Regions from separate parts of the Shewanella rhizosphaerae genome, predicted to be linked through region 2. Evidence: predicted binding sites of a transcription regulator. Region 2 holds the regulator's gene; each other region holds the start of a gene.
The links. Region 2 encodes LexA, which represses DNA repair genes until DNA is damaged. Its sites were predicted from a motif close to TACTGTATNNNNATACAGTA; they were not measured.
Positions count from the first base shown of each region.

Region 1: the regulator LexA is predicted to act here: its motif matches at 2,761-2,780, upstream of K0I63_RS11915 (DNA topoisomerase III).
Region 3: the regulator LexA is predicted to act here: its motif matches at 2,111-2,130, upstream of recN (DNA repair protein RecN).
Region 4: the regulator LexA is predicted to act here: its motif matches at 1,631-1,650, upstream of K0I63_RS09210 (YebG family protein).

Region 1 covers NZ_CP080420.1:2,695,124-2,699,336, reverse strand. The annotation lists gene K0I63_RS11925 (methyl-accepting chemotaxis protein) at 72-2,189, shown strand; gene K0I63_RS11920 (hypothetical protein) at 2,354-2,629, opposite strand; gene K0I63_RS11915 (DNA topoisomerase III) at 2,793-4,213, shown strand, end outside.
Region 2 covers NZ_CP080420.1:136,003-140,215, reverse strand. The annotation lists gene cysQ (3'(2'),5'-bisphosphate nucleotidase CysQ) at 1-398, opposite strand, end outside; gene nudE (ADP compounds hydrolase NudE) at 452-997, opposite strand; gene yrfG (GMP/IMP nucleotidase) at 1,095-1,769, shown strand; gene lexA (transcriptional repressor LexA) at 1,888-2,505, shown strand; gene K0I63_RS00635 (cell division inhibitor SulA) at 2,502-3,011, shown strand; gene coxB (cytochrome c oxidase subunit II) at 3,410-4,213, shown strand, end outside.
Region 3 covers NZ_CP080420.1:1,369,032-1,373,244, reverse strand. The annotation lists gene barA (two-component sensor histidine kinase BarA) at 1-142, shown strand, start outside; gene K0I63_RS06085 (YjaG family protein) at 135-737, shown strand; gene K0I63_RS06080 (hypothetical protein) at 741-935, shown strand; gene K0I63_RS06075 (AEC family transporter) at 1,032-2,000, shown strand; gene recN (DNA repair protein RecN) at 2,151-3,812, shown strand; gene K0I63_RS06065 (hypothetical protein) at 4,024-4,213, shown strand, end outside.
Region 4 covers NZ_CP080420.1:2,045,314-2,049,526, forward strand. The annotation lists gene K0I63_RS09195 (PqiB family protein) at 1-179, opposite strand, end outside; gene K0I63_RS09200 (paraquat-inducible protein A) at 166-798, opposite strand; gene K0I63_RS09205 (paraquat-inducible protein A) at 791-1,417, opposite strand; gene K0I63_RS09210 (YebG family protein) at 1,662-1,958, shown strand; gene K0I63_RS09215 (GAF domain-containing protein) at 1,976-2,434, shown strand; gene proQ (RNA chaperone ProQ) at 2,707-3,351, shown strand; gene prc (carboxy terminal-processing peptidase) at 3,383-4,213, shown strand, end outside.

The DNA of each region.
Region 1 (4,213 bases), 2.0 Mb from region 2:
ATGCTTTAGTGCTATGTTTAATGAGTGAAAGTATTAAGCCTCGAGCCTGCCGTCATCCCTAGGAGTGATAAATGAAACACTTGTCCATCAGTACTAAGTTGCTTTGGATCACCTCAGCGCTGTTTTTGATTATAGTCGCAATCCTCTCCTTCAGCCTCTGGTGGTCGCTCAGCGATAAAAACGCGCAATTGGCAGGCCAGGTGCAAGGCGCGCTGCATGATGAAACTCGCCAGCGCCTCAGTGCCCGGGCCGGCGAGTACGGCGAGCGGGTGGCGGGTTTTATCAACGAGGCCTATCGGATCCCCTTTTCGTTTGCCGGCATGATAGAGCAGAGCGCCGCTAGCCAGCCGCTATCTCGGGAAGGGGTAGAGGAGTCGGTGGCCGGCGTGCTGCGAAAGAACAGTCAGCTCTCCTCCATGTATGCCCAGTTCGAGCCCAACGGCTACGATGGCCGCGATGGCGACTATACCCAGAAGATCAGTCATAGCGTGCCCGAGGTGGGTACCCTGGAGATCTATTACACCCGCAGCGACGATGGCAGCGTCGAGCATCAGCAGGTGGATGACGCCAGCGAGAAGTACGATGCCACCCTCAAGGAGTTTGGCGTGCGCGAGGCCGAATGGTACCTGTGCGCCAAGGACACTAAGCAGCCCTGTCTGATGGAGCCCTACCTGTATGAGATAAGCCCGGGCAACACGGCGCTGATGACCTCCTTAACCGTGCCTGTGGTGGTGGGCGGCAGCTTTCGCGGCGTAATTGGCGTGGATGTTAATCTGCCGGTGTTTCAGAAGCTGATCGACGAGCTCTCCGCCAGCCTGTATCAAGGTAAGGCCAAGGTGACCCTGCTGAGCCAGAAGGGTTTAGTGGTGGCGGCCAGCCACTATGATAAGAAGGCGCGGCCACTGGGCGAGTCTATCGCCCCGTCGCTCGCCAGTCAGTTGACCGGGCTGCATCGCCAAGGCGGTTATCTCGAGCAGGGCGATAACATCATAGTCGCCTATCCCATCGAAATCCCGCTCGCCAAAGCGCAGTGGTCGCTGGTGATTGAGGTGGCCAAGGTCGATGCCTATCAGGCGGCAAATGCCATGGATAAGGCGATGTCTGCCATGGCCAGCTCTCTGGGCAGCTTGCTGCTGATCGTAGGCGTCATCGTCTCGCTGATCGCCGTGGTTACCATTAGCCTGGTGATCCGCTCTATTGTCGCGCCGCTTAAGGTGATTCAGAGCCGGGTGGAAAATTTAGCCAGCGCCGAAGGGGATCTGACTCAGCAGGTCACGGTGGAATCCCACGCCGAACTCATCGCCCTGGGCGGTGGCATCAATGGCTTTATCAATAAGTTGAGGCTGCTGATCGGCGAGCTTAAGGAGCTGGCATCACGCTCGCAGGCCGAGAGTCAGGTGGCGGCGGAGATAGCTCAGCAGACTCACAACAGCGTCAATCGTCAGTACAGCGATATCGAGAGTGTGGTGACCGCGGTTAATGAGATGAGCGCCACCGCGCTCGAGGTGGCCAAGGCGTCTGAGCAGACGGCGTCGGAAACCGAGGCGATGACCCTCAACGTCAAGGCAGGTGAAGACAGCCTGAGCCAAGCCATGGGCTATGTGACTCATATGTCTCAGGAATCCCTGCTGGCTAAGGAGGCCGTGGGTAAGGTGGCGGAAAGCAGCACCAACATCAGCAAGATCCTCGAGGTGATCAGCGCCATCGCCGAGCAGACCAACCTGCTGGCGCTTAACGCCGCCATCGAGGCTGCCCGCGCCGGTGAACAAGGCCGGGGCTTCGCCGTGGTCGCCGATGAGGTGCGCGCGCTGGCCTCCAAGACCCAGAGTTCGACCGATGAGATAGGCAAGTTGATCGAGGCGCTACAGCGAGAAGTCAACAGCGCCTCGCAGATCATCGACCAAGGGGTGGATGGTGCCCAGCGCGCCGTGGCCCAGACAGAATCGGCTCTGAGTTCACTCAATACCATAGTGAATCAAATTCAGGAGGTCTCCAGTCAGGTGACCCATATCGCCACCGCCGCAGAGGAGCAGAGTGCAGTGACCGAAGAGGTCAGCCGTAACATCACAGGCATCTCTGATTCCGCCTCAGAGCTGGCGAGACTCGCCGACGAGGCTCAGCAGAGCAGTGCCAGCCTGGCGAGCCTGGTGGAGCAGCAACACCTGCAGCTGGGCAAGTTAAAGACCTAAAGCAGAGGTTTTCATATCTGTAATATAGGCGTCTCCTGGGAGGCGCCTTTTTTGTGGCCAGATGGCAACGGCATCGAATGCACGGCCGTGGCTGTGGCTGTGGCTGGGGCAGCGGCCGCGGCAGAGCTAAGTTTTAGCTTATAGAGGCAAGCGCAGGTTAGCGATCACACCGGCATTAGCAACCCCTGGCTTACCCACACCATTAGCCAGAGGCCGAAGAGTAGCCCAAGGGCCTGCCTATGGTGTGCGCCATGGCGTGCGAGGGCAAACAGGGTGCTGGCGCAGCTTAGCAACAGCAGCAGGCTAAATTGCACCAAGGGATCCAGGCGCCAGGGAAAGAGGGAGGATGACAGCGAGAGTAACAGCAGCGCCGTCGTCATCAGCGTGGCGTAAATCAGTAGGCGTTCGGGTCGGTAAGGGGTCTTGAGTTGTGTGTGCATATTTGCCTCCGTGAATTGCCCTTAGACTAGCCCTTAGATTAGCCATTAGTGAGAATTATTCTCAACTAAATTTACACGTAAGCATGCGATCGCCTTTCCTATTTGCGCCAAGGCCGCGAGTGGTTTAAAGTTACTGTTAATTTATACAGTAATTGATGTCAGTATGATCCTATACATAGCAGAGAAGCCCAGTCTCGGGCGGGCAATCGCCGATGTGTTACCTAAACCCCACAAGAAGGGTGAGGGTTATATCACGGCGGCCAATGGCGACACCGTCTCCTGGTGCATAGGGCACCTGCTGGAGCAGGCCGAGCCCGACAGCTATGATCCCGCCTTCAAGTCCTGGTCGTTCGACCATCTGCCCATAGTGCCGCAGCAGTGGAAGATGACCCCTAAGAGCAAGACACGGGGACAGCTCAGCGTACTGAGAAAATTGGTCAAGCAGGCCAGTCAGTTGGTGAACGCCGGGGACCCTGACCGTGAAGGTCAGCTGCTGGTGGATGAGGTGATCGCCTATCTGGGGGTCAAGGGCGACAAACTAGAACAGACCCGGCGCCTGCTGGTGAGCGACCTCAATCCCCAGGCCGTTAAACGTGCCTTGGGGCAGCTGCGTAGCAACCGAGAGTTTATCCCCCTGTCGACCTCGGCGCTGGCGCGCTCCCGCGCCGACTGGCTTTATGGCATGAACATGACCCGCGCCTATACGCTGCAGGGTCGCAAGGTGGGCTATCAGGGGGTGCTCTCTGTCGGTCGGGTGCAGACGCCACTCTTAGGCCTGGTGGTGAGCCGCGATGAGGCTATTGAGAATTTCGTCAGCAAGCCTTTCTATGAGGTGCTGGCCAATCTCTATACCCAAGAGCAGGCGCATTTTAAGGCTAAGTGGCAGCCCAGTGAGGCCTGTCAGCCCTACATGGATGAGGAGGGGCGGGTGCTGTCGCGCCGTCTGGCGGAAAACGTGGTGGGGCGGATCACAGAGCAGCCCGCTAAGGTGATGGATCTGCAGGCCAAAGATAAGCAGCAGGGGCAACCCTTACCCTATAACCTGTCGTCGCTGCAGATAGATGCGGCGAAGCGATTCGGCATGAGCGCCAAGACGGTGCTCGATACCTGTCAGTCACTGTATGAGAAACATAAGCTGATCACCTATCCGCGCTCCGATAGCCGTTATCTGCCCAAGGAGCAGCTGGCCCTGGCCCCCGTCGTGATCGGCGCCGTGCTCAAGGGGGCTGGCGAACTCACCGCCCAGTGCGCCGCGCCGGATCTTAAGATAGTCTCCAAGGCCTGGAACGATGCCAAGGTGGATGCCCACCACGCCATAGTGCCCACCGAGAAGGTAGCCACCATGAGCGCCCTGAGTCAGGCCGAGAAACAGATCTACCTGCAACTGGCCCGTCAGTATCTGGCGCAGTTTTACCCCGTCTATCGTTACCATGAGACTCAGGTTGAGGTGGAGATCGCCGGCGGCCATTTTCATACCAAGGCTAAGCAGGAGATCGCCCCCGGCTGGAAACAACTTTTCCCTAAGCGCAGCGATGACAAGGCCGACGGCGATGGCGACGAGGCTTTGGCCCTGCTGCCGCCGCT
Region 2 (4,213 bases):
GCCACGGCATAGTAGACCACACCCGTCATGGGCACATAGACGATTCCCATGATGGGACGATTGTGCTCGACCAGGGCGATGATCACCGAGAAGTCGCCGCTACCGGCGATAAACTCACCCGTGCCATCGAGAGGATCTACCAACCAGTAACGCTGCCAATCGGCGCGCTCGGAGAAAGGAATATCGGCCGCTTCTTCTGAGAGGACAGGGATCTCAGGGGTAAGGCTGCTTAGCTGAGAAGAGATGATCTCATGGGCCGCGATATCGGCAGAGGTTACCGGGGTATTGTCGGATTTCACCTCTTTGTCAAAACTGCCCTCGAGGTAGATCCCTTTGATGGCCTCACCCGCCTCGATGGCAATCGAAATCGCCTGCTCAACATACTCTTCTGGCTTCATCACAACTCCAACAGCCTACATCTGGCAATGCCTAATATGATAATTCGGATTAACTACTTTAGTTTTAGATGTTTCTGTGCCAAAAACAAGGCGCTAACGCTTCGAGATTCGGAAAAATCATCTTCTAATAACAGCTCAGACCACTGGCTCAATGGCCAGCGCACCACCTCTATAGGTTCGGGCTCGTCACCCTGCAATCGACTCTCATACAGATCTTCGGCGACGAAGATCTGCATCTTGCTGGCAAAGTAGCCGGGGGCCAGGCTCAACTCCATCAGATGGGTCAACTTACGCGCACCAAAACCTATCTCTTCCTGCAGCTCACGGTTGGCCGCCTCGGCATGGGTCTCACCGGGATCCACCAGGCCCTTGGGGAAACCCAGCTCATAGCTGTGGGTGCCCGCCGCATATTCGCGTCCCAGCAATAGCTCCTCGCCATGCACAGGCACCACCATCACGGCGCCACGGGCGTTGCCCTTCATGCGCTCATACTGGCGCTCAACCTGGTTCGAAAATTTTAAATGCACCTGCTCTATCTGAAACAGACGGCTCTGGGCAACAACTTCGGCATGTAGGATCTGCGGCTTTTTGTCCGGCATGAATCTTCCTGATAAAAATGGCGTTTGCTTAACCACTCAATCTTACTATGATGGGCCTAATCCACAACTCAAACCAAGGAATTTTTTTACTCGCTTTATGTTTCCCTGGAATAAGATAGATACCGTGCTACTGGATATGGACGGCACCCTGTTGGATCTGCATTTCGACAACCATTTCTGGCTTAGCCTGGTGCCTCAGGCCTTGTGTGAACAAAGGCAGATCCCTAAGGCCGACGCCCAACAACTGGTGGAGGATGCCTACGCCAAGGTGTTCGGCACCCTGGAGTGGTATTGCCTGGAATATTGGCAACAGGAGCTGGGTTTAGACATCCTGGCTTTGCACCACACTTTGGTGGACAGGATCCAGCTGCGTCAGGACAGCATGCCCTTTCTCACCGCTCTGGCCAGACACAGCAAGCGGCGCATCTTGGTCACCAACGCCCATCCCCACAGCCTGGCGCTGAAACTCGAGCATACAGATCTGGCTAACGGGCTCGATGAGATGCTCTCGAGTCACGCCACCGGCTATCCCAAGGAACACCCGCAATTTTGGCGTCACCTGTTTAATCAGTATTCCTTGGATCCCAGCCGCTGCCTGTTTATCGACGACAGCGAGCCCATACTACAGGCAGCCAAGAAGGCTGGCGTCGGCTACCAGCTGGGGATCAAGAATCCCGACAGCCAGAAGCCTCACAAGCAGTTTACCGACTTCCCGGCCATCGACGATTACCATCATCTGCTGCTCTCCCTTGAACAGGCGCAACTTGGCTAATAAATCACACTTTAGGCGCTAATCGCTTGATGGGATTGGGAGAAAATCTGGTTAATACTTGCACTGTATAAAATACTGTATATACTGACAGGTACTGTATGGAAAGACAGGATTAATCATGAGACCCTTAACCCCGAGACAAGCCGAGATTTTAGATCTGATAAAACGCAATATTGCCGACACGGGCATGCCGCCTACCCGTGCCGAGATTGCGCGTCGACTAGGCTTTAAGAGCGCCAATGCCGCCGAGGAACACCTCAAGGCCCTGGCCAAGAAAGGCTGCATCGAAATCATGCCCGGCACCTCGCGTGGCATCAAGCTGACCCAGGAAGAAGAGCCAGAAGATCTCGGCCTGCCCCTCATAGGTCAGGTAGCCGCCGGTGAGCCCATCCTGGCCCAGGAGCATGTGGAACAACACTATCAGGTTGACCCTAGCATGTTCCGCCCCAGCGCCGACTTCTTGCTACGAGTCAGAGGTGACAGTATGAAAGATATAGGTATTCTCGAGGGCGATCTGCTGGCGGTACATAAGGTCGAACAGGCAAGAAACGGCCAGATAGTCGTGGCCCGCGTGGAAGATGATGTAACGGTAAAACGCTTCGAGAAGCGTGGCAGCACCGTCTATCTGCATGCCGAGAATGAAGAGTATTCCCCTATCGTGGTGGACCTTACCACCCAGAGCCTGAGCATCGAAGGCCTGGCCGTCGGCGTTATTCGAAATGGAGACTGGCAATGAACAACCTAATGGGCATGGCGCCACGCCATCCAGGGCTGTGGGTCGATCTCGACAGCTCACTAAAGCGCAGCGATGGCAACACTATCTCTACCACGGCAAGTTCGACCCTGGGCAAGCAGGAGCTGCAGGCCCTCACCCCGGAGCTAGCCAGACTCAGTCAGCAGGGACAATGGGTGGTGTTGATCAGCCCACCTAACATAGGCTACAAACAGATGCTGGCCGATGGCGGTGTGCGTATGGATCGCATCCTCTTGGTACACACCAAGGATGAGGTCGAAACCCTGTGGGCGATGGAAAAAGCCCTCACAAGTGGTACATCCAGTGCGGTGATCTGCTGGGCACAAACCCTGGATGCCCGTGACAGTCGTCGCCTACAGATAGTTGCCAAGAATACCCGCGCCCTGGGAGTGGTGATCGAAGATGCGAACGGTCACTTACCTGCCAACCCTTTTCCCCAAGAGGATCTCAGCGGCCAGACCTTGAGTCTGTTCAGTTCGCTACACTGATATTCCGCGCCCTACCTTTCCATACAGACGCCCCGCAAGGGGCGTTTTTGTGTCTGTTTTGTTTAGCAAAATAAAATAAAAGTGATCTTGATCAATATTTAAACAGCCATTAAGTTAGTAAGAGATATCAACGATTATTTGTTATATCGCACAATTTGGTTGTCGGCTTGAGCGGCGAAAATGAACCTGTAATACCTCGCCCACGGAAGCTGAAATTGGTCTGATATATTCAGCCGTAAGTGCAAGCGTGGTCACCACCAGCAGAACAAGAGATTCACCACCGACGCACTTTGAAGTCATCGTTGCTTTTTTGGGAACTGAAGAGTTTGCATAGAGCCGAGACATACTGTGTGGCTCTTCTTTGTAGTTGCCTTCGCAATTGACAGAGGAGAAGTCTAGTGAAGCAAGTGTTGTGTTGTTTGCTGGCGTTGCTATTTACGCCCACCATACTCGCAGCAGATATGCCCCTGAACATGACATCAGGGGTCACAGAGATCAGCAATAAGGTGTTTAGCCTTCATATGACGATTCTCTATATCTGTTGTGCCATAGGCCTAGTCGTCTTTGGGGTGATGATCTACGCCATCATCAACCATAGGCGCTCTAAGGGTGCCGTCGCGGCAAACTTTCATGAGAGCACTAAGGTAGAGATCGCCTGGACGCTCGTTCCCTTTGTCATCTTGATCCTCATGGCAATCCCGGCCACCAAGACCCTCATCGCCATGGAAGATCCCAGCAATGCCGATCTCACCATCAAGATCACTGGCTCCCAATGGAAATGGCACTACAGCTATTTTGATCAAGACATCAGCTACTACAGCCTGCTGGCGACTCCCAGAGAACAGATAGAGGGCAAGGAGACCAAAGGCGAACACTACCTGTTGGAGGTCGACAAGCCACTGGTATTGCCGGTAAATCGTAAAATCCGCTTCCTGATGACCTCGGAAGATGTGATCCACTCCTGGTGGGTGCCGGCCTTCGCGGTAAAGAAAGATGCTAACCCGGGCTTTATCAACGAGGCCTGGACCCGCATCGACAAGCCAGGCATCTACCGTGGCCAGTGCGCCGAGCTTTGCGGCAAGGATCACGGCTTCATGCCGATCGTAGTACAGGTACTTTCCGAGGCCGATTTCGACAACTGGATTGTCGAGCAGGAGGCACAGGCCAGCGCGGCCGCCGCCGAGGCCCAGGCCGCACTGTCA
Region 3 (4,213 bases), 1.2 Mb from region 2:
GATTGAACAGTCACTCAAGCAAAATGCCAGCGTCGATCTGGTCGAGCCGGAAATACTTGAGTTACTTGACGAGCTTTCTAAGGTAGAATCGGCCGCAAATCAAGTAATAGCCCAGTTATCTATGGATGTGATCGATGAGTAATAAACCCGGGTTTTTCAAGCGCCTCAAGGCCCTCGAACCAGAACAGAAGAAGCTGTTCGCCATCGCCCTTTGCCAACGCATGTACCCTAACTATCAGTTGTTCAGCGAGGTCTGCGAGTTTGGCGACCCACAGGTGCTCGATACAGTACTCAACCTGCTATGGCAATCCATGTACGATCAGAAGCTTAAACTGAATATCGATCTCTACCTCGAGCGGCTGGATCTCAACACGCCCGAGCCGAGCGATTTCGATGTCTACGGCGTCTACCCAGCCATGGACGCAGCCGTCGCCCTCACCTCACTGCTTAGCGCCATTCAGAGCAAGGTGGAAGACGACATCACCAACATCAGCAAGCTCTCCTCCGCCACAGTGGCTAACTATATCGAGGCCACACTCGAGGAAGAGATGGAAGAAGAAGCACTGGATGATCATATCTTCAATCACGAGGTGATGCAGGAAGAGAAAGCGCTTCAGGCATCCTTGCTGGAGATCATCGAAGAGAACCCTAAGATCACCGCCGATTTCGTCAAGGCGTTGCGCAAGGAGTTAATGCAGGCAAGCGTATCTAACATAGGGATCTCAGTAGGCGCCTAACCCATGCGCAAACTTATCTACCAGGGATTTGTGCTCACCAACCCAGATGGGTTAACAAATACCTGGTGCCTCACCCTAGGGGAGCAGCGACGCGTCGGCTCCCTGTTTGAGCTCAGGCGCCAGATCCATTTCTACCAGGAGCTGGGGATATTGCCGCCACCTAAGCCACTCCATCGGCGCTCCGGCCCCAAGCATTAGACTTTAGCGTTATAGGGACGCGGCGGGCAAAGTGTTACCCTAACGGCGTATTCGGTTTATCACCGCTCGGATCCAAGCCAAGGAAGTCGTCTCCCTATGTTAACCACTCTCTCGCCACTCTTTGTCGTGTTTGGCATCATGGTCACCGGCTTTATCGTGCAAAAGGCGCGGCTACTGCCCGAGGGCAGCGACAACGTCCTCAATCAGTATGTCTATTACATCGCCTTTCCGGCGATCATGATGATAGTGCTGGCCGAGACCCCGATCGAAGAGATCGCCAACTGGGGATTTATTGGCGGCTACAGCCTGGCCATGACCCTCATCTATCTGCTCACCGGCCTGCTATCACTCTGGTTACAGCCCAAAGATAAACCCCTGGCGGCCATTCGCGCCCTCAACACCACCTTTGGTAACACCTCCTTTATCGGCATTCCGCTGATGATGATGCTGTTTCCCGGCGATCAGCTGGCGTTGGCCGCAGCCGCCTTGGCTAGCCTTTTATCGGTAACCGTATTTGCCATAGTGCTGGCCCAGCTGGCGCTGTTTCAGGGACAGACTGACAGCGCACTCAAGACGGTATTTTTCGCCCTCATTCAAAACCCCATCATACTGGGAAGCCTGGCCGGCGTAGCGATATCTGCCGCTCACATAGAGCTGTACCGCCCCATCGCCGAGATCATCAGGCAGTTCGGCATGACCTCCAGCCCCTGCGCCCTGTTCGCCATCGGCATGGTGCTGTGCAAGGCCAATCAGGGGGGCAGAAACGCCGCAGGCATTCAGTCACGCCTTGCCGAGCTGGCCATGCTTAACCTGAGTAAGCTGCTGCTACAGCCCCTGCTGGCCTATCTGCTACTGGGCGCCTTAGGGGTTAGCGGACAACTGCTACAGATGGGGGTGATTCTAGCCGCCCTGCCTACCGCCGCCAGCGTCTACCTATTGGCCCACAGATTCAACGTCGGCGCCACCAGTAGCGCCCAGACCATCAGCCTGGGGATAGTGATCAGCTTTGCCACCATTCCGCTACTGCACCATTGGCTGGACTCGGGCACCGGAAGCTTTTTATAACGGATAGGCTTGTTTTAACGGACAAGCTTGTTTTGTCGGACTACAGAGCCTAAAACTTATTTTCATGGGTAAAAAGCACACAGGTATTTACTGTATAAAAATTCAGTATATACTGTGCATGAATACAGTACTTTGTAAAAGGATGTCATCATGCTTTGTCAGCTCAGCATCAATAACTTTGCCATTGTCCGCTTTTTAGAACTCGACTTTAAGTCTGGGATGACCAGCATTACAGGCGAAACCGGCGCGGGGAAATCGATTGCCATCGATGCCTTAGGCTTATGTCTGGGCAATCGCGCCGACGCCAATACCGTCAGACCGGGCGCCAGTAAGGCCGAAGTCAGTGCCCGCTTCGCCCTCAACGATATCCCGCTGGCCAAACGTTGGTTAGAAGACAATGACCTTGAGCTAGACGACGAATGTATCCTGCGCCGCACCATAGGCAGCGACGGTCGCTCACGCGCCTACATCAACGGCAACCCTGTGCCCCTCAACCAGATGCGCGCCCTGGGCCAGCTGCTTATCGGCATTCACGGCCAACATGCCCACCACGCCATGTTAAAGAGTGAGCATCAACTTACTCTGCTCGACAGCTATGCCAACCACAAGATGCTGCTCGAGGCCTGCAGCGCCAGCTACCAGCGCTTCAAGCTGATCCAAAAGGAGCTGAGCCAGCTGCAACAGTCGCAACATGAGCGCATCGCCCGCAAGCAGCTGCTGCAATATCAGGTCGAAGAGTTGGACGAATTCGCCCTAGGCGAAGAAGAGTTCGATGAGATAGAGGCCGAGCATAAGAAGCTGGCCAACGGCACGGCGCTGATCCAGGCCTGCCAGCGCACCCTCTACCTGCTACAGGATAATGAAGAGGGCGCCATAGAATCGCTGCTCAACATGAGTCTGGATCAGGCCCAGGAGCTCGAAGGTTACGATCCTGAACTTAAAGGGGTGGGTGCCATGCTTAACGATGCCCTGATCCAGGTACAGGAGAGCAGCAGTGAGCTGCAACGCTACCTAGATAAGTTGGAGCTGGACCCGGATCATTTTGCCGCCCTGGAGCAGCGCCTGTCGAAGATCATGATGCTGGCACGTAAGCACCATGTGAACGCCAAAGATCTCTATCAGCATCACCAGGCGCTGAGCCAGGAGCTGAGTGAGCTGGACTCGGATGAGGAGAAGCTCGATGAGATAGCCCAGCAGCTCGAGAGCTGCCGCGAGAGCTTCATCGCCCATGCCCAGAAGCTCAGCCAGAGCCGTCAGCGTTACGCCAAGGAGCTGGACAAGCAGGTTACCCGCTCTATCCATGAACTCAGCATGCCCAAGGGCAAATTTATCATCGATGTGCAGTTCAACCCCGAGATGATGTCGCCCAACGGCTGCGATACGGTAGAGTTTCAGGTCACCACCAACCCGGGTCAGCCGCTGCAACCCATCGCTAAGGTAGCTTCGGGCGGCGAACTGTCGCGTATCGGTCTGGGCATCCAGGTGATCACCGCCAAGAAGGTCGCCACCCCGACCCTCATCTTCGACGAGGTCGACGTGGGGATCTCAGGCCCGACCGCCGCCGTGGTGGGCAAGATGCTGCGCGCGCTGGGCGAGTCCACCCAGGTGCTGTGTGTGACCCACCTACCCCAGGTCGCCGGCAATGGTCATCAACATATGTTCGTTAACAAGCAGAGCAAGGCAGGACAAACCGAGACCTCGATGGTGCCGCTTGATAAGGGACAGCGTATCGAAGAGCTGGCTCGCCTGCTTGGTGGCGATGTCATCACCAACAACACTCTGGCCAACGCCAAGGAGTTACTGCAGAGCTAAGCCAGATAGATCAAAAATTGGCGATCATTAGGCAGGTTAGCAAACAAAGCGCGGCAATATTTTAGCCGCGCTTTTCATTTCATAAGCACCTCTGAGACGCGCCTATTGCTCATCTAATGTAACGCTGTTGCACCGCTAAGAGACTCTGATAAACTGAGGCCTTTGCCGTCGACACTAAGTTAAAAGAAGTTAAAAGCCACAAGGATTTGAAATGCGACACTTTTTTCGTGCCCTGAAATGGATTTTATTTACCCTGCTATTCATTCCCGTCGGCGGCTATCTCATCTTGCTGCTGATCAATCTACAAGATAGCGCGCCATCAGCGCAGGCCAGCGCCTTTCTTGAGCAGGTGAATGCCGAAGAGGCCGCCTTGAGTCAGCACCTTGAAAACAACCCTTATC
Region 4 (4,213 bases), 1.9 Mb from region 2:
AGCGTCTTACCCACGTCTATCCCCGTGGCGCTTGGGAAATGAATGCGCACCTCGACGCCGGATTCGCGAATACTCTTGATGCCCAGCCAGGCACCGAGTGCCAGGGCGATCAGTGGAAGTAGCCAGATGGGAGAGAAGAGTTTTTTCTTAACGACTTTTGGTGTTTCAATTTGTGTCATCTTTCGATTCCAATCGGTCCCAGAGTAAACGCGTGTCTAATACTTTTGCCGCCAGCTGTGTCAGCAGGATCACCAAGGCGAAGGCGGTGGCTGCTGGCGCGGGTTTGGCATCCCAAATCTGCCCCATGTTTATGAGCGCCGCGGTAATGGAGATCACAAACAGATCCAGCATGGACCAGCGGCCTATCCATTCGATGATATGAAAGCCGGCCATGAGTGTCTTTTTCGAGATCGGCAGGCGATAGCTGATCGCCGTCAGATAGAGCGCCAGCCCAAAAATCTTCAACATGGGCACTAAGATACTGGCGGTAAACAGAATAATGGCAATAGGTAATAGGTCTAGATGCACCAGATGATTGATGCCGCTGAAGATGGTGTCCTGGCGAACCTGCCCCTGACTGGTCATGATGGTGATGGGGTAGAGGTTGGCCGGAAACAGCAAGATGGCGGCGGTGATCAGTAGCGCCCAGCTCTTCTGCACACTGGTGCGATCCCGGCTCTGCACCGCCTGCCCGCAGCGTGGACAGTTGCCCTGTTCGAGATGGCAGAGGAACTTGCAGGTAGGGCAGTTGGTCAGCCCCAATGATTCGCCTTGAGGAGGCTTGCTGAGCTTACTCATCCAGTACGCCCCACATATGTTCTATGTCATATTCCCGCTGCATGAAGATCACCATGATAAACAGCATGGTGAAACAGAAGGTGCCGATGCCGAAGTAGAGGTCGGTGTAATCGGAGAGCTGAAATACCGAGACGAAGATGCTGATCATATAGATCTCCAGCATGGAGAGCTGGGCCAATAAGCTGTGCTGTTTCAGAAGCTTCTTATAGATATTGCGAAAGAAGGGCACCTTGAGTCGGTATTTGACGATCAGCACCTGAGTCAGAATTGACAGAATAAGCAGGCCGGGAGCGATCACCGCCGCCACTAATACGGCGATGCCCACTACCCAATAGCCCTGGGAGGCTACGGCCATGGCGCCGCCGGCTATGGTGGTGGTGCGAATACTGCCCAGAAAGTGCATCTCAAGTACTGGGAAAAAGTTAGCGGGAAAATAGAGCACCAGCGCCGTGATACACAGGGCCAACATTCCGTTGAGCGAGCAGTAAGGGGTATCATAGAGGTTGGTGTGGCAGCGAGGGCAGAGGGCCCGCACACCCGTTGGCAAAGCGCGCTTTCTCACGACCAGATCGCAAGCACGGCAGAGAACGATACTCTTATCTAACACCTCTGTTTTCATATCTGTTCTGGGGCGCTTCCTGTCATCTAAGGTCATAGCAAGAGTGCAAATTTCTTGATATAGACCAGTAATCTATTGCCTATAAGATATTACTATAGTCAATCTATTGAAATACCTAATAAGGTGGCTCCCAAATCCGGAGCCAATAGTTGCGCAGATTCTAACAGATAAAGTTTGAGACTTGCATAAGAAGTTGTATTTATGAGATTCTACAACTGTATATAAAAACAGTGTGAGGGCAGATATGGCAGTTATAACGAAATTTGTCGTAGTCAGAGAAGGGGTGGAGAAGATGACATTCACATCTAAGAAGGAGGCGGATGCCTACGATAAGATGCTCGATATCGCGGATAATCTTCTTCCTTTTATCGAGCAAGTTGATTTAGGCTTAGATGAAAATGCATTGGAAAAACTCTGTTTCTACATGGCAGAACATAAAGATCAGCTCATGGGACTCTTAAAAGGTGGCGCAGTGACTAAGGCGACACCGGCTAAGAAACCTGCGAAGAAAGCAGAATCAAAAGCTGAAACGAAAACATAAATTGTTAGGAAATTTGTATGAGTACACCTTGTTATACGACGCTTACCCGTCAAGTTGAAGCCCTGTTTAGCGGCGAAGATAATCTCGTTACTGCGATGGCGAATTTCTCTGCGCTGCTCAACGAGCATCTGGATGATATTAACTGGGTTGGCTTTTATGTGCTGCAAGGTGAACAACTGGTTCTGGGCCCCTTCCAGGGGAAAGTGGCCTGTACCCGTATTCCAATGGGGAAAGGGGTTTGCGGCACCGCGGCCCAGAGTAACACCACCCAGCGCATCGCCGATGTCCATGCCTTCGACGGCCATATCGCCTGTGATGCCGCCAGTAACTCGGAAATTGTTATCCCGCTGCGGCGCGATGGTCAGGTGATCGGCGTGCTCGATATCGATAGCCCCTCATTCTCTCGTTTCGACGAGGCGGATCAATTGGGGCTAGAGTCCTGCGTAAAAAGTCTGGAAAAGGCTTTATTTGCTTAAACTACAACCAATTTTGCACAATTGATGGTCGCTTTCGTCTGGCGCGCCCTTATAATAGGCCGCTTGATGAATTCAAAAACACGCCGTGACATTTTTCATTAGTTGAAATGAATACATGGCGTTTATTGACTGTAATTGATAAGGTATGTTGGATTGTGTGGTCGCCGCCCAGGGGCAAATAAGCGACCCGATGTCTAACCAATATGAACGACACGCCAGTGCCGACGTTAACCCGGCGAGGTGATAGTCCCTTTTAAACTGTGGAAGTAATGATGGAATCAACAGAAAAGTTGACCGACACCAACGCAATTCTTGCGTATTTATATGAAACATTTCCTTTATGCTTTATCGCTGAAGGTGAAACTAAGCCTCTAAAAATAGGATTGTTTCAAGACTTGGCTGAAAGGTTAGCTGATGATTCTAAAGTCAGTAAAACGCAATTAAGAATCGCCTTACGCCGTTACACCAGTAGCTGGCGTTACCTGAAAGGGGTTAAGGCTGGGGCACAGCGTGTCGATCTCGACGGCAACGAGTGTGGCGAGCTGGAACAAGAGCATATCGACCATGCACAGGCTACACTGAAGGATAGCCAAGAGAAGGCGAAGGCAAAGCGTGCGGCGAAAGCGGCAACAGAGAAGACTGACAAGTCTGGTCCTAAGCCTGAGAAGAAAGCCTTCAAGAAGCCACTGCCTAAGCGTAGTAGCAAACCAGCGCCTAAAGCGGCTAAGCCACAGGTTGAAGCAAAGGATTTAACCCCGGCAACACTGACTGAGTTGAAACCAAATCAACGCGTGAGTGTCAAACTAGGTAAATCGCCTGTTGCAGGTGTTGTTCTGGACATCAAGAAAGAAGATGTTCAAGTGCAGTTAGATTCAGGATTAACGGTAAAAGTCCCGGTAGAGCATATCCTGTTATAACTGTTCATCGTTTAAAAGGAGTAACTTGTTGATGCGAAAACTCACTCTGGCAGCATCCATTGCCAGCATCTTTGTAGGATTCTCGGCATGGGCACTGACGCCCAGTATTCCATCTAGCGAGTTGCCCTCTCTAACGCAAGAGCCGCAACATAAAGTAGCGAGTAAGCGAGTGACGGGTCTGTTCACTCGCGCCCATTATCATAGATTCGATCTGGACGACGCCTTCTCAGAGCAGGTGTTCGACCGCTATCTTAAGCAGCTCGATTATCGCCGCAATGTCTTGCTTCAGAGTGATATCGACAGTTTCAAGCCTTATGCGACTCAATTTGACGACATGTTGAAGAGCGGCGATCTAACTGCCGCCTACAAGATGTTCGATCTGGTGCAGCAGCGCCGCTATGACCGTTTTGCCTACGCCTTATCCCTGCTCGACAAGGAGATGGACTTTAACGTCCCAGGCGACAGCTATCAATACGATAGAGACGATGCGGCCTGGCCAAAAGATGAAGCCGAGCTCAACGAGCTGTGGCGTCAACGGGTCAAGTACGATGCGTTAAACCTCAAGCTGACCGGTAAGAACTGGGATGAAATTGTTAAGGTGCTCGATAAGCGCTACAACAATGCCATCAAGCGTTTGAGCCAGACCAAGAGTGAAGATGTCTTCCAGGGTGTGATGAACGCCTTCTCTCGCAGCGTTGAGCCACACACCAGCTACCTGTCACCGCGCAACGCCGAGCGTTTCCAGATGGAGATGAACCTGAGCCTTGAGGGCATAGGTGCCGTTTTGCAGATGGATGATGACTACACAGTGATAAAAAGCCTGGTTGCTGGCGGCCCTGCGGCAAACAGCGAAAAGCTGGCA